3 regions of the Marinobacter fonticola genome follow, and region 2 is predicted to be linked to each of the others. Evidence: predicted binding sites of a transcription regulator. Region 2 holds the regulator's gene; each other region holds the start of a gene.
The links. Region 2 encodes LexA, which represses DNA repair genes until DNA is damaged. Its sites were predicted from a motif close to CTGTNTNNNNANACAG; they were not measured.
Positions count from the first base shown of each region.

Region 1: the regulator LexA is predicted to act here: its motif matches at 1,503-1,518, upstream of recA (recombinase RecA).
Region 3: the regulator LexA is predicted to act here: its motif matches at 2,152-2,167, upstream of recN (DNA repair protein RecN).

Region 1 is NZ_CP043042.1:1,442,893-1,448,042, forward strand. It holds gene mutS (DNA mismatch repair protein MutS) at 1-621, opposite strand, end outside; gene pncC (nicotinamide-nucleotide amidase) at 856-1,350, shown strand; gene recA (recombinase RecA) at 1,589-2,644, shown strand; gene FXO11_RS06500 (flavodoxin family protein) at 2,839-3,309, shown strand; gene FXO11_RS06505 (PilZ domain-containing protein) at 3,374-3,751, opposite strand; gene FXO11_RS06510 (hypothetical protein) at 3,952-4,236, opposite strand; gene FXO11_RS06515 (Lon protease family protein) at 4,574-5,150, shown strand, end outside.
Region 2 is NZ_CP043042.1:1,566,637-1,571,786, reverse strand. It holds gene FXO11_RS07020 (hypothetical protein) at 1-200, shown strand, start outside; gene FXO11_RS07015 (cell division inhibitor SulA) at 438-1,004, opposite strand; gene lexA (transcriptional repressor LexA) at 1,045-1,653, opposite strand; gene FXO11_RS07005 (acylphosphatase) at 1,788-2,060, opposite strand; gene FXO11_RS07000 (DUF6231 family protein) at 2,314-2,775, opposite strand; gene FXO11_RS06995 (amidoligase family protein) at 3,035-4,033, shown strand; gene FXO11_RS06990 (gamma-glutamyl-gamma-aminobutyrate hydrolase family protein) at 4,009-4,725, shown strand; gene FXO11_RS06985 (hypothetical protein) at 4,775-4,978, opposite strand; gene FXO11_RS06980 (SIMPL domain-containing protein) at 5,131-5,150, shown strand, end outside.
Region 3 is NZ_CP043042.1:3,879,417-3,884,566, forward strand. It holds gene dnaK (molecular chaperone DnaK) at 1-1,183, opposite strand, end outside; gene grpE (nucleotide exchange factor GrpE) at 1,295-1,981, opposite strand; gene recN (DNA repair protein RecN) at 2,250-3,929, shown strand; gene fur (ferric iron uptake transcriptional regulator) at 4,275-4,688, opposite strand; gene FXO11_RS17270 (outer membrane protein assembly factor BamE) at 4,811-5,137, shown strand.

The DNA.
Region 1 (5,150 bases), 120 kb from region 2:
GCGCTCGAATAGCCAAGGGCCCTGGCGCCGCACGCCGGTATAGTCCTCGAGCAGATCGGCGTAGGGAAAGTCCTCGCTAATCAGGATCTCCGCAGGTTGTAGACGCTGCAACTCGCCCTGTAGGGATTCGGCACCCGTGAATTCGGACACGGAGAAACGGCCGCTGGAGATGTCCAGGCAGGCGATGCCAAAGTTCTCGCGCTGGCTGCAGATGGCGACCAGCAGATTATCGCGGCGGTCTTCCAGGAAGGCTTCGTCACTCAGGGTGCCCGGCGTAACGATGCGTACCACCTTGCGCTCTACCGGTCCTTTGCTGGTCGCCGGGTCGCCGATTTGCTCGCAAATGGCGATGGAGTGCCCGCCGCGGACCAGCCGGGCAATGTAGTTCTCCGCTGCATGATAGGGTACGCCCGCCATCGGTATCGGCTGGCCCCCAGACTGGCCACGAGCGGTCAGAGTAATATCGAGCAGCTCGGCTGCCTTTTTCGCGTCGTCGTAGAACAGCTCGTAAAAATCCCCCATACGATAGAACACCAGTTCGTTCGGATGCTCCACCTTGATCTTGAGGTATTGCTGCATCATCGGGGTTTGTTTACTGAGTTCCGTGGGCGCGATTGACATTCGGAATCCGTTGTTCTCTGGGGGTGGGCTGCAAAGGCAAACCGGGATTGTAAGGAAATCCGCCGGATGATGAAACGAGAGAGGTGGGTGTTTCGTTCATCCCGCTATCTTCTGAATCCCCGCCGGATTTCAAGGTGCTCGCTAGCCAGGCGGAAAAATCAGCGTGGCCCAGGGGTGGACTGATGCCGCTCAGGGGTTAAGAATGTGGATTCAAATTTTTCTGGAGGGCAACGCATGTCGATATCCGATGACGTCCTCGAAGAGGCTGCCGAAGCGCTGGGCGACGTGCTGCGCGAGCGTGGGCTAACGATCACGACCGCCGAGAGCTGTACCGGAGGCTGGATAGCTAAGGCCTTGACGGACCGCGCCGGCAGTTCGGACTATGTGCATAGCGGTGTAGTGACTTATTCAAATGAGGCCAAGCGGGTTTTGTTGGGGGTTACCGACAAATCCCTCGTGGCACATGGCGCCGTGAGCGAACCCGTGGTTCGTGAAATGGTTGCTGGCGCCCTGGCAGAGACGGGGGCACAGGTCGCCGTTTCCGTCAGTGGCGTAGCTGGCCCTGGCGGAGGCTCCGATGAAAAGCCGGTCGGTACTGTCTGGTTCGCCTGGGGCCGCTCGCCAGCGGACACGGAGAGTGTGGTTGAGTACTTTTCCGGCGATCGCGATGCCATTCGGCGTCAGGCGGTGCTGTTCGCGCTTCAGGGCGTGAGGGGCTTCCTGCAGTGACTCTGTACCTACGGGCTCTGTACCTGCGGTGACTATACATCTGCAGTGACTATATAACTGCAACGAATATATATCTGCAACGACTATATAGAGGAAAAAGCATAGAGGATGAAATGCAGCACTTGGCCTGTTTCATCCATTATGTTCTAATACTGTTCAAATATACAGTTACCCGGCCAGGCGCCGGGTCTATGAATCATGCCGCCTGGCGGCACATCAAGACGAGGTTTTCGCAGCGATGGAAGACAACCGCAAGAAGGCGTTAGGTGCGGCACTGAGCCAGATCGAGCGCCAGTTTGGCAAGGGCGCCGTGATGAAAATGGGCGATCAGCCCCGTGAAGCCATCCCGTCTGTCTCTACCGGTTCACTGGGTCTGGATGTGGCCCTGGGCATTGGCGGTCTGCCTTACGGTCGAATTGTGGAAATCTACGGCCCGGAGAGTTCGGGTAAAACCACGCTGACTCTGCAGGTTATCGCCGAAGCCCAGAAATCGGGCAAGACCTGTGCTTTCATCGATGCAGAGCATGCACTCGATCCGATCTACGCGGAAAAACTGGGCGTGGACGTCGATGAATTGCTGGTCTCCCAGCCGGATACCGGTGAGCAGGCGCTGGAAATTGCCGATATGCTGGTCCGCTCCAACGCCATCGACGTCATCGTCGTCGATTCCGTCGCGGCGCTGACGCCGAAAGCGGAGATCGAAGGTGAAATGGGCGATTCCCACGTTGGTTTGCAGGCGCGCCTAATGTCCCAGGCGCTGCGCAAGCTGACCGGTAACGTCAAGCATGCCAACTGCATGCTGGTGTTCATCAACCAGATTCGGATGAAGATCGGCGTCATGTTCGGCAGCCCGGAAACCACGACCGGCGGTAACGCGTTGAAGTTCTATTCCTCCGTTCGCCTGGATATTCGTCGTATCGGTTCCGTAAAGGACGGCGACGAGGTGGTGGGTAACGAAACCCGCGTCAAAGTCGTCAAGAACAAGGTCTCCCCGCCGTTCAAGCAAGCCGAATTCCAGATCATGTATGGTAAGGGCATCTACCGCATGGCCGAAGTAGTGGACCTGGGTGTGAAGGAAGGCTTTGTCGACAAGTCCGGTGCCTGGTACAGCTACAGTGGCGACAAGATCGGCCAGGGCAAGGCGAATGCCTGCAAGTTCCTGGAAGAACACATGGATATTGCCACTGAGATCGAAGGCAAGATTCGCGAAAAATTGATGCCCAAGCCGACCGGCAAAGAGAGCAAGGAAAAATCCGCTGCCGACGCCGAGGCGGCCAGCGGCGAGTTGCTCTAAAGCCAATTCTGATTGTCAGTGTTTGAAGAGAGCCGGTTTCGAAAGGAATCGGCTCTTTTTGTTATTTTCTCAAGGCTCATCAGTGCGCCAGCATGATGTTCATCGGTGTGCCTGGGGCAAGCAGGGGCTTGTTACCGCGTCTAACTGGCGGCAAAGTCAGTAGCAGTACCTGAACGACACGGAGGAGATACCGCATGGCATCCCGTAAACGCCTGTTGATCGTGGCTCACGCCCCTTCTCCAAATACGGAAAAGCTACGCCTAGCCATCGAGCGGGGCGCCCGCAATCCCGACATCGAAGCGGTTGAGGTTAACGTGATGGCGCCTCTGGATGCCGGGCCCGACGATGTGCTGGCTTGCGACGCGATTATCCTGGGGACCACGGAGAATCTGGGCTACATGAGCGGAGCGCTCAAGGATTTTTTCGATCGCAGCTACTATCCCTGCCTGGAGAAAACACAAGGGTTACCGTTTGGCTTCTATATCCGGGCTGGCCACGACGGTACCGGTACCCACAGGGCCATCGAATCCATTACCACGGGGCTGCGTTGGCGCCTGGTTTGTGAACCTGTGCTTTGTCGCGGTGACTATCGGGATGTGTTTGAAGAGCAATGCGAAGAATTGGGGTTGTACGTGGCGGCCAGTCTCGATGCGGGGCTTGTCTGAGCGAGCTTGGTTGTACGTTGGTATTTTTCGTGTCTATCTCTTGCTCTATCTATCGGACTCTCGATCAGCTGGCCAGCCGATTATAGAACCCCTCGATGCGTGACAAGGCGTTGTCCACCGCCCTGGAATAACTATGCCGGTTGCGGCAATAGCTGAACTGGATACCCAGCCGATAGCCGGTCTGATAGGGATAGCAGTCGACGATCCGCGCCGCGACGTGGGATTCGGAAATGTATTTGCCCGAAAAGTCCAGAAACAGACGGCTGCCCGGTTCCAGTCGCCGAGGAGAGAGCACGGCCAAACCATAGCGGTTGATGTCCAGGCAGGTGGCCGGAATGCGTGTTTTCTCGCGACCGAAAAAACCCCGTTCCCTAAGCTGAACCTTGAGACAATGGGCCTCGTAGCGGTCCTTGATTCGGCGGTCTCCAGTGTTCTTTCGCATAACGCCGGCTCCCACTCTTATCTATGTTCACTCTTGTATTTGTTATAAATGAACCTTGCCACGACAAGCAAATAGTTGCATGAGCGATCTTTTATTCTGCACCCGGTATTGTAGGAGGCCGGTGATTGACTGAAAAACGGCCAGAGCAGCAAGTGTGACGCATGTCTCAAAACCCGCTGCCGTTTCTAAAACTTGGCCTCTTAGGCGGACGTATCGAGTCTTTCGCCCCTGCGGTCCTCGGCGGCTATTGGCCGGGCATTGCGGGGGTGGAGCAAGCTCGGGCTGCGCCGAGTGGAGCGTTTGCGGCGATCCTCTCCATCGAAAGGCTCTTGCCGGCGTCGGCGATCTGGCCGGACCCGGCGGTCCATGACCCGCTTGGTCGGTGTGGCTGGCGTTTCCGGCGCCTTGCGTGTTCGTCTCGGGCTTTGCGCTTTCTTTCGATCCAGTGTACTGAGCCCGTAGGGTGTTGAGCGTAATACGTCCATATAAGATCCTCGTCGCAAACGAGCGCCCGACCCTGCAAGCCTCTGTTATAGGCGTAGGCGCGCTTGTAGTTCACTGCCCTAAGTAACTGCGGGTAATAGTATCTTACGGTTTAACGGCAAAGTTGCGTAAAACTTGAGCAGGCGTAAGGTTAAAAGTCGTTAACGGACGACAGGGCCGCCGACACCTTCTACAATGGCCCGTTATTGCTTTGTCCTTACTTTCTGTTGGTTTTACGCTTACTTTCTATCGGCTTTACCCTTAACTTCTATTGGTTTTATCTTCCAATAAACGGGTTTCACTTTTCATCATTTTACTTCTCATAAATAGGACGGCGCCTTGAAGTCACTGCCTCTTAACCAGCTTTACCGCACGTGTGATATTAAAGACTTTACGTTCAAGACGACTCGCCAACTAGAACCCCTCGAAGAGATTGTGGGTCAAAACCGAGCGCAGGAAGCGGTGCGCTTCGCGTTGGCGATGCCTCACGGTGGCTATAACGTGTACGCCGTCGGCCGGAACGGTCTGGGTAAACGCACCACAATGTTGCGCTATCTGGAGCACTATGCGGACAAGGAATACGAGAGCTACGACTGGTGTTATGTCGCCAACTTCGAGGAGCCGCGCTCGCCGCGGGTTCTGCGCCTGCCTGCGGGGGAAGGACAGACCCTGAAGCAGGATATGGATCGCCTGATGATCCGCCTGACTCAGCTGATTCCCCAGACTTTCGAGGGTGATAACTTCCTCGAGCGCGCGGAACAGTTGAAGAACGAGTACGGCCGGAAACAGGAAGATGCACTGGATAAAGTGGCCCGCCAGGCCAAACGTAAAAAAGTCCGGTTAACGGTATCGACTCCCGGTGGCTATCGACTGGTGGCGATGAACGGCGACGAGCCGCACACCCAGGAAAGCTTTG
Region 2 (5,150 bases):
CCGATGACGAGACCGCGCCGCTGGTGCGCATCTCGTTCTCCCAGGAAGCACGCGACATGATGGAAGAGCAGGACCTCACGGTCGCAAAAGCGATGATGACGGCCGGCATCGAAGCCGTTGGCAATATAGCCCACGATATCGATTGGGATGAGGATGAGCTAGAGCATCAGCCCTCAACTCATCCGAGAACCTTGCACTGACTATTGCTGACTTGTCATTGCGCAAGATGCAAAAACGGGCGCCTTGGCGCCCGTAAAATATTCATGCACCTCCCGCCCGATGCAGCTTCAACCCCGAGCAGCGCTCATTGCTCAGTTCCTGCCGTTTAGCCCATCAATACACATAGCCTCTCGGCGTACACGCAAACCAAAGCCTAACGATACTATTTTATTTGCCTTCTTCGTCTTATTCGCCGGAACATTGGCTTGCCGGATTTATCATCGCTGACGAAGCACGACGCCATGGCTATCCCCTTTTGCGGACGCGAACTGCAGCCGATCGAACGCGGCAGCGCCAAACGCACCCCCCGTCCACATCACCACAGCGTGGCAAGTTCCAGCAGCCAATGCACGCTCCGCCAGCGACAAGGCATCATGCTGACCGGTTGAACGCAGCACGAGGAGTTCGCCAGCAACGATGCCATGCATCTGCTGCCACTTTTGCATCAGCGTTTGAGGTGGGTCGATCCACGCCAGCCAGCGGCGCTCCTGGTTCAGCTGCGTCAGCATCGATAACAGCAACTGCATATTCTCAACCTGCGCCTCTGGCAGGATAATTTCGGTGACGTTACCTTCCGGCCTGTTCGGAGCAGGCGGTATGGCCGCGTCAGAAAGGTCCTTGTTAGAGCCACGGCCCGCGGGGAGAGTCACCGCGCCTGAACACGCGACCGGACTCGCTCGCCACCCATCTATCGCCGGAGCGCCGGATGAGGGGCGAGCCACGGCGTTCGACGACAACACAGCATTGTTGTAAGTCAGGTTCTGATTAAAACTAAGCTGCTCCACGAGACACCTCCAATGCCATACACGCCAAATTCTAGGTCGGTCAGTGCATATCCGAGCGACGAATCACACCCACACCAAGGCCTTCGATAAATAACTCCTGCTCGGTCAGATCGATATCGATGGGTTCGAATTCGTCATTTTCCGGCAATAGGTACACGTGGGTTCCTTCCCGCTTAAAACGCTTCACCGTCACTTCCTCGCCGACGCGCGCTACGACAACCTGGCCACTGTGGACATCCTGCGTCCTATGGACCGCCAATAGGTCGCCGTCGAAAATACCGATATTCTTCATACTCATGCCGCGCACACGCAGCAGGTAATCTGCAGAGGGGGAAAAAAAGGTCGGCTGAAGAGCACAATAATCGTCAATATGTTCTTCTGCGAGAATCGGGTTACCGGCCGCCACCTGCCCTACAATAGGTAGACCGGGGTCTTCCTCGGCCTCGGGCAGCCGGATGCCCCGACTGGCACCGGGCACCATTTCAATGGCACCTTTGCGAGCCAATGCCCGGAGATGCTCTTCCGCCGCGTTGGCGGATTTGAACCCCAGCTCTCGCGCAATTTCTGCACGGGTGGGCGGATAGCCTGTCTCACCCACATGGCGGCGAATGATATCGAGGACTTGGGATTGTCGCGGTGTCAGCTTCATGCCGTTTACCTGTCTTTATATACAGTAACTGGAACTATATACAGTATTTTATCCAGTGTAAACCCTAATGGCATGAGAGCGGCCAAGAGGCTGCCAACAGCGTGACAACATCCTGAGCCGATTGTGGAGGGAGCTTACTTTACGGAGAATTCTTTGCGTGGCTTGTAGGGAATCGATTCAACTTTCACCTCGTCCACCCTCGCTTGGGCTGGACCTTTGTGTAGCCATTCAACCAGCCATTCAATAGCGGATTCATCGCCACAAGCTACAATCTCGACACCGCCATTAGAGAGATTCTTGGCATAGCCCGAAATCCCTTTGGACTTCGCCTGCTCTTGAGCACTGGCGCGGAAGTTGACGCCCTGCACACGCCCTGATACCACGACCCGAATACACTGTTCTTCCATTACAACAACCTCCCTGAATAGACGTGAAATACGTTCATCTTTTTACCATATACCCTAACGTGGGCGGCGCTCTCTTAAAATGCCGCCATAGTTTGCGTTAACTCGGTGAGTCATGAAAACATTGAGAATTATCAAGGCCGGACCAGGCACCTAGTGCGCTGTTTGGTTAATTCGCTGACTTACTGCGAGCTTCTGAAGGCTTTGGGCAAGGCGCTGGTCTGCAGGCATGGTGCAGCAGGGAATCTGGCCCTAATCACCAACGATACTTGCCCCAGTTCTCGGGGTTGGCCCAATACTTGGAATTGTTCCAGTCCCGGGGCCGGTTGTAGGTCTCGATATCGTAAGCGTAGACCACCGTACCATCGTCGAGGGATGAGTAACGGCGAAAGGCCAGGCCAATCATCTCGTTGAATGACCAGTCGTCTTCCGGCGCCACGCTCACCGCTACTCGACGCGCGCCGGCGTTGCGCAGCCAGCCCAGGAATTGGCGCGCATCCTCATGAGAGAGCGTGCCGAGGAGCCCGGTCACCAGCGCCAGATCGGCCACGCCCGTGAGCCGCTCCCGAACCGAGAGCGGATCCTGCGTCATATCCAACAGCCGGGCGTCGGCATGATCCGTCCAGATCCGTCCGACCTTACGCGCCGTATCGCCGGCAACAATCAAGTGTTTGGGATGGAATTCGCCCAGCAACTGTTTGAGGATTCTTTCGAGCATAGCGTCCTGGCCGATAGTCATTGATGGCCCAATCAGTTTAACAGGCCACGCCGCCGACCGCCCTTGTTCGGCTCTCGCCCAGCCCGGTTTCAAGACATCGTTGCCGACTGTTCATCGTGAGGACGGCTCTCTGTGATAAAGTGGACAACAGTGCTAGCGAAAAAATCCCGAAAAACAGCGCTTGCCAGGATTTTATCGAAACATCCAGCCTCGTCGAGCGGTAGCGCGGGATTGATTTGCGACCAAGTAAGGAGACCGCATGAGTCAAGATCAGGCATGCCGGATGCCGACTATCCGGAATACCCGGGATGGCAAGGAGCGCCGCGTCGGCGTGGAGATCGAGATCTCCGGCCTGCCGTACGACAACCTTGTCAGCCTTTCCGCTACTCTCCTCGAGGGTAAAGCCCGGCTCGAATCCCGCTACGTTAGCAAGATCAAGACAGCGATGGGCGACTACACCATCGAATTGGACTCCGATCCGATTAAGGACCTCGATCTGCAAGACGAACGCCTGCCGGAATCTATCCGCGAACTCGGGGGGCATGCCATGGAGATGATCGACTTCGCGGCTGAACGCATCGTACCGCTGGAAATCATCACTCCCCCCCTTCCCTTGTCAGAACTCGAGACCGTCGAGCAGCTATGCGACAGTTTGCGGGAAGCAGGCGCACTGGGTAGTCGGGAAGCGTTACTTTATGCCTTCGGGATGCAACTGAATCCGGAGTTGCCAGACCTGGAACCGGCTACCCTGGTCAATTATTTCCGCGCATTCGCGGCGCTCTACGAGTGGCTCAAGGCTCGGCACCAAATCGACATCAGCCGCAAGTTCACCACTTACATCGAGCCTTGGCACAACGATTATGTCGACATGATCATGGAGCCGGATTACGCGCCGGACCAGAGTCAGTTGATGCGTGATTACCTGCATTATAACCCGACTCGCAATCGGGCCCTGGACCTGTTGCCGCTGTTTGCGCACCTGGACGAAACACTGTTGCGCGAGTACGTGGACGACGAAAGGGTCAAAGCCCGGCCCACCCTGCACTACCGCCTGCCCGACTGCGATATCGACAATCCTAAGTGGCACTTCTCCAGCGTCTGGAATGACTGGGTCGTGGTGGAAGAACTTGCGACAGACCCCGAGAAGCTGACAAATCTGATGGCAGAGTACCGGCAAAGCCGCAAGCTCAGCTTCAAGAATCTGACGACCAGCTGGAAGGATCGCTGTGACGAATGGCTGAAGCAGAACCAGGCCTGACCATAGGCATCAGTGGCCCGGCCCGGCAGCGTCTGACTCACCGCTTGATTCGTTTTGGGCTGAGCATTTATGGCGCAAAAACACTCTTTATTCGCCCGGGATCGAAAGTGGATGTCAGCATGCTCGACGGTTTGGTCTTGTCCGGCGGCACTCACGTCCATCCCTCCCGATACGGCCAGGAACCGGAAGTCAGTGCGCGTTATGACCGGACTCGGGACGAGACCGACTGGCGCCTGCTGACAGAGGCTCAGGCTCATCGGCTTCCGGTGTTGGGTATCTGTCGCGGCGCGCAGCTCATCAACATTTTCCGGGGTGGTTCGCTGTGCCAGGATATAACCCCACTCCGGGTCAATACCCGTCACCGCCCGCTGCTCCTCCCGCTGCAGACGGTGCGCCTGGTGCGCAATAGTCTGCTGGGCCGAATCATGCTGGGACCCACCATCGGCGCCAACCGTATCCACAGTCAGTCCATTAAACGATTGGGACGGGGCTTACGGGTGGTCGCTCTGGACAACGATTATTTCGTGCAGGCGGTGGAAAGCGAGGAAGGACATTGGCTGTTAGGTGTGCAATGGCATCCGGAATACCTGCTTTACCATCCACTGCATCGACGCATCTTCGAGCAGTTCGTGGCGGCGGTACGGACCCACAAACTCAATCGCCTCGGTCATATCGAAGGACCGGCGCTATGAAGGCTCGCAGCCGAAAGCTCGGGTCCCTTAACGCAAGAGTTTAGGACGTCTAGAGCGCAGTCAGGTATTTGGTAAGAACCCCCTTCAACTGTTTGAGGGTTTCCGCATCCTGTTCGGCGGCGGTGAGATTTTTTTCTGCGTAGCGGCGAAGATCCTCACGGGTCCGTATGCCAGCAGGGTCTTGCCCCGTCAGCTCCAACAGAACCTGCTGTTCCCTGCGCGTCAGACGCACTTGCTGCCCGTGCACCAGCATGAAACTAACTCCGTTAAATCCAATCTCAATGAATTCAGTCGAACACCCAAAGGCCCCTCTAACATCCGGACGACCTTACGGCATCCAGGACTTTTTTAGTGACCTTTATCGACAGATAGACCTAAAACATCAATTAGACAAGGAATCGTATTATGTCATTTGATTTGCGCCA
Region 3 (5,150 bases), 2.2 Mb from region 2:
TCACGTCCAGCAGCAGTACGTCTTTAACGTCACCTGACAGAACGGCCGCCTGGATGGCCGCACCCATGGCGACGGCTTCATCCGGGTTCACATCCTTACGCGCTTCCTTGCCAAAGAAGTTCTTAACCTTTTCCTGAACCTGCGGCATGCGCGTTTGGCCACCGACCAAGATCACTTCGTCGATTTCGCTGCTGTCCACACCGGAATCAGCCAGAGCGATCTTGCAAGGCTCGAGACTGCGATCGACCAAGTCTTCCACCAACGCTTCCAGCTTGGCCCGGGTCAGCTTGACGTTCATGTGCTTGGGACCGCTCTGATCTGCCGTGATGTATGGCAGATTGACATCCGTCTGCTGGCTGCTGGACAGCTCGATCTTGGCCTTCTCAGCCGCCTCTTTCAAACGCTGCATCGCCAGTGAATCACCACGCAGGTCGATGCCACTGTCTTTCTTGAACTGGTCCGCCAAGAACTCGATGATCTTCATATCGAAGTCTTCACCACCGAGGAAGGTATCGCCATTGGTGGCCAGTACTTCGAACTGATGCTCGCCGTCAACGTCTGCGATCTCGATGATGGAGATATCGAAGGTACCGCCACCCAGGTCGTATACAGCGACCTTGCGGTCACCGCTTCTCTTATCCAGGCCATAAGCCAACGCGGCCGCAGTGGGCTCGTTGATGATTCGCTTGACCTCGAGACCGGCGATCTTGCCGGCATCTTTGGTGGCCTGACGCTGGCTATCGTTGAAATAGGCCGGAACGGTAATAACCGCTTGAGTGACCTTCTCGCCAAGATAATCCTCAGCGGTTTTCTTCATCTTCTTCAACACTTCCGCAGAAACCTGCGGCGGCGCCATTTTCTTGCCTTTCACTTCAACCCAAGCATCACCGTTGTCCGCGCTGGCAATCTTGTAGGGCACCATCTTGATGTCTTTCTGAACGACGCTGTCTTCAAAGCGACGGCCAATCAGACGCTTGATGGCGTATAGGGTATTGTTCGGGTTGGTCACCGCCTGACGCTTGGCTGACTGACCGACCAGCGTTTCACCCTCTTCGGTATACGCGATGATGGACGGCGTCGTGCGATCGCCTTCCGCGTTCTCGATCACCTTGACCTTGTCGCCATCCATGATGGCTACACAAGAGTTGGTGGTCCCCAGGTCGATACCAATAATCTTACTCATTGAATGACTCCAGTTCCTGTAGCTGCTGATCTGCTTCGCTTGCGAATAAATTCTTGGGTTCGATCGGCTTAATTACCGTTTAATGCCTATATTGGCTCGGACCGCTCGTTTTCAAGCCTGTTCGTCAATTTTTGCTGAATCATCGGGACGAGCGACCACGACCATAGCCGGGCGTACCAAGCGCTCGTTCAAGGTGTAACCCTTCTGAATGCATGCGACGACACTATTGGGCTCGGCATCGGGCGCCGGCACCATGGACATGGCTTCGTGGAGCTGAGGATCGAATGGCTCACCCACGGGATTGACCTGTTTCACATTGAACTTTTCGAGACTGTTCATGAACAGGTTGAGTGTCATCTCCGCACCTTCTCGAATGGAGGCAACGACCTCATCGGAAGACGTCTTGCCTTCGGTGCTTTCCACCGCCTTTTCCAGGCTATCGGCTATCGGCAGCAGTTCCTTGACGAACTTCTCAAGCGCAAATTTGCGAGCCTTATCCACATCAATCTCGGCGCGGCGGCGCACATTCTGCATCTCCGCCTGAGTCCTCAACACCAGCTCCCTCTGCTCGGCCACCTGTCCCTGCAGCGCCTCAAGTTCACCGGCTTCCCGATCGCCCTGATCGTCTTCCGGCTGCTTCGACTGCGCCTGGGGCTCGGCTTGCTCGGCCTTCTCGGAGCCGGCTTCGGGCTTGCGCTCGCTGCCTGCGCGTCCGCTTCTCGCCGGGTCGAGAGCATCCTCAGGAACCGCTTTCAGCTCGTCCTCGTTGTGTTCTTTGCGGGTGTCTTCTGCGCTCATCAGTCAACTCCTGATCAATCATCTCAGACGGGCGAAACCGCCCTTATCCAATAGCTTGCCAGCGATATGGGGATCAGCCGGAACGCTTTCAACCGTTGCCTATCGATTAACGCTACGCCGTCCATGTTTTTGCTTGCATCGCGAAATTTCACTGTATATATTCACAGCTACTGTATATTTGAACAGATCGACGCACTTAAACCGATCACAGCGCTCACCCCGAACAACCGTCTTGCACCACGGAAGCGCCAGGAAACCGGAGTCCACCATGCTGAATCAACTGATCGTCGCCAATTACGCCATTGCCGAGCGCGTCGAACTACAGTTCCGCCAGGGCATGACCACCCTGACCGGGGAAACCGGTGCCGGCAAATCCATCGTTCTCGACGCGCTCGGCCTGGTACTGGGTGGCCGTGCCGACGCCGGCGCAGTCCGGCATGGCGCCAAGCGCGCAGACATCACGGCCAGCTTCGACGTCAGCCGCATTCCAGAAGCCCAACTTTGGCTGGAAAATCATGATCTCGATGACGAACACGAGTGCATCCTGCGCCGCGTGATCAGCAAGGACGGTCGTTCCCGCGCCTACATCAATGGCCAGCCCTGCCCGCTGGCCGACCTGCGCGAGCTGGGCGGTATGCTGATGGACATCCACAGCCAGCATCAGCACCAGTCCCTACTACAGAAAGACACTCACCGCAAACTGCTCGACGAGTTTGCCGGCGCAGAGAAACTGGCGGAAGCAACCCGCACAGCCTGGAAACAATGGCACAAAACCCGTCAACGTCTGAGTGAGCTTCAGTCCTACAAGGATGAAAACGAAGCCCGCCTGCAACTGCTGCGCTATCAAGTCGAAGAACTGGACGGCCTGGCTTTGGGCGAGAACGAACTGACCGAACTGGAAAACGAGCAGGCCCAACTCGGCCATGCAGAAACCGTCCTGCGCAATTGCCACCAAGCGTCTTTACTCTGTAGCGAAGACGAACCCAGCGCCGCCTCCCTGGTCCAGCAGGCCCTACAGCAATTGGAGCAACTACCGGTCGAGATCCCACAACTGGCCGACACTCTCCAGATGCTTAACGAAGCCCAGATCCAACTCAGCGAGGCAGGCAACAACCTTCGGCATTTCATCGATGACTACGAAGCGAACCCCGCTCGACTGGAAGAAGTTGAAACACGACTGAGCACAATCTACGACCTGGCACGCAAACACCGGGTCACTCCGGAAACCCTCGGCGAACTGCACACTCAACTGCAGTCCGAACTGGATGAACTGGACGGCGGTGAAGGCAGCCTGGAAAAGCTGGAAGCCGATGTAGAGACGTTTCGCGATGAATGGCAGGCGCAGGCTGATGCCCTTACCGGAAAACGGGAGAAAGCGGCGGCGGAATTGGACAATCGCATTGCCGAGGAACTGGCTCAGCTGAGCATGCCCTCCGTGCAATTCGTCACCCGCCTGGCCCGGCAGGAAAAAGCCGAACCTGCGCCCACGGGCAACGAAGACATCGAGTTCCTGATCAGTGCCAACCCGGGCCAGCCCGCGCGCGCGCTGAGCAAGGTGGCCTCAGGCGGCGAGCTGTCTCGAATCAGCCTGGCGATCCAGGTGGTTGTCGCCCAGACGTCCACCATTCCCACGCTGGTTTTCGACGAGGTGGATGTGGGTATCGGCGGCGGTACAGCAGAGGTGGTCGGACGACTGTTACGCCAGCTAGGTCAGAACGGCCAAGTACTGTGCGTAACGCACCTGCCACAGGTTGCCGCTCAAGCGCACCAGCACCTTTTCGTCAGCAAGTTCAGCGAGCAGAACGCCACTTTCTCACGCATCGAGACGCTTAACGACGATGGCCGGGTGCGCGAGGTCGCTCGCATGCTCGGTGGCGTAGACATGACTGAACAAACCCTGGCTCATGCCCAGGAAATGGTCCAAAAAGGCCAGGCTACCCACCATTGAACGCCAAGGCGACGGAGCATTGCCGTCGCCCTAACCGAGCATTTCCCCTACGCTCAAACCCCGAGCGTTGCCTGAGGCAGGCCTTCCTGCCTCCTTTTTAACGTCCTTGATTCGTGATTGCCCATTCGCATTAGACTCTATAAGCAAGCGAGCAATAATTAAGCAAGCAAGCAATAATAAAGTGCCGCTCAACATCAGGAGAGATCACCCAAAAATACGGGCAGAGAACGAATCGGAAGGACGATCAACAATTAGAGGGGAGGGACGAACAAACAGGAATACAAATGCCCATGGACCTTGCAGGTGCCCCACAGGCATTCTGGAAGAAGAATCTGAGACTAGAGATCAGCGCTTCTTCATCGGCCTTACATAGAGAATCAGGCTGTGATCGACAATTTCGTAGCCGTGCTCCTCGGCGATCTTACGCTGACGCTCTTCGATCACTTCGTCAACGAACTCGACCACCTCACCCGTCTCGGTACACACCATGTGGTCATGGTGATCGTCACGGGCCATTTCGAACACGGCGTGGCCGCCCTCAAAATTGTGGCGCAAGACAAGACCGGCCGCCTCGAACTGGGTGAGCACACGGTATACCGTGGCCAAGCCCACGTCATCACCGGCTTCCAAGAGTTTTTTGTAAACATCTTCTGCGCTTAGATGATGCTCATTGGAGCTCTCGAGGATATTGAAGATCTTGACCCGAGGCAGGGTCACCTTGAGACCGACCTTGCGTAATTCAGCGTTTTCGGATGACATGCTGCTGTTTCGCTCTTTGGTGAACTGTCTGGTTCCGTTATGATAGCCAGCGCAGAGACGGCTGACCAAACGTTTTGCCCGCCGTCGGGCAAGCACTCCAAGATAGAGGATTTCACCCCCTGATGCAAAAGCTCGCTGCCCTACTCTCCCTTGTCCTCCTGGCCGGTTGCGTATTCCCGGGCGTGTACAAGATCAACGTCCAGCAAGGAAATATTGTCGACGACGAAGCACTTGGCCAGCTGGAAGAAGGCATGCCCAGAAACCAAGTCCATGCGATCCTGGGGACACCCATCATGCTCAACCCAGTCGACGACTCTCGCGAGTATTATACGTATACGTACCAAAAAGCCGGCGGCGAAATAAAGGAGCAGCGGGTCATCGTTTACTATGAGGCCGATAGCTATTTGCACTACGAGGCACAGCTACTTGAGGAAACGCCAGCCTACTAATGCACGAGTGCCC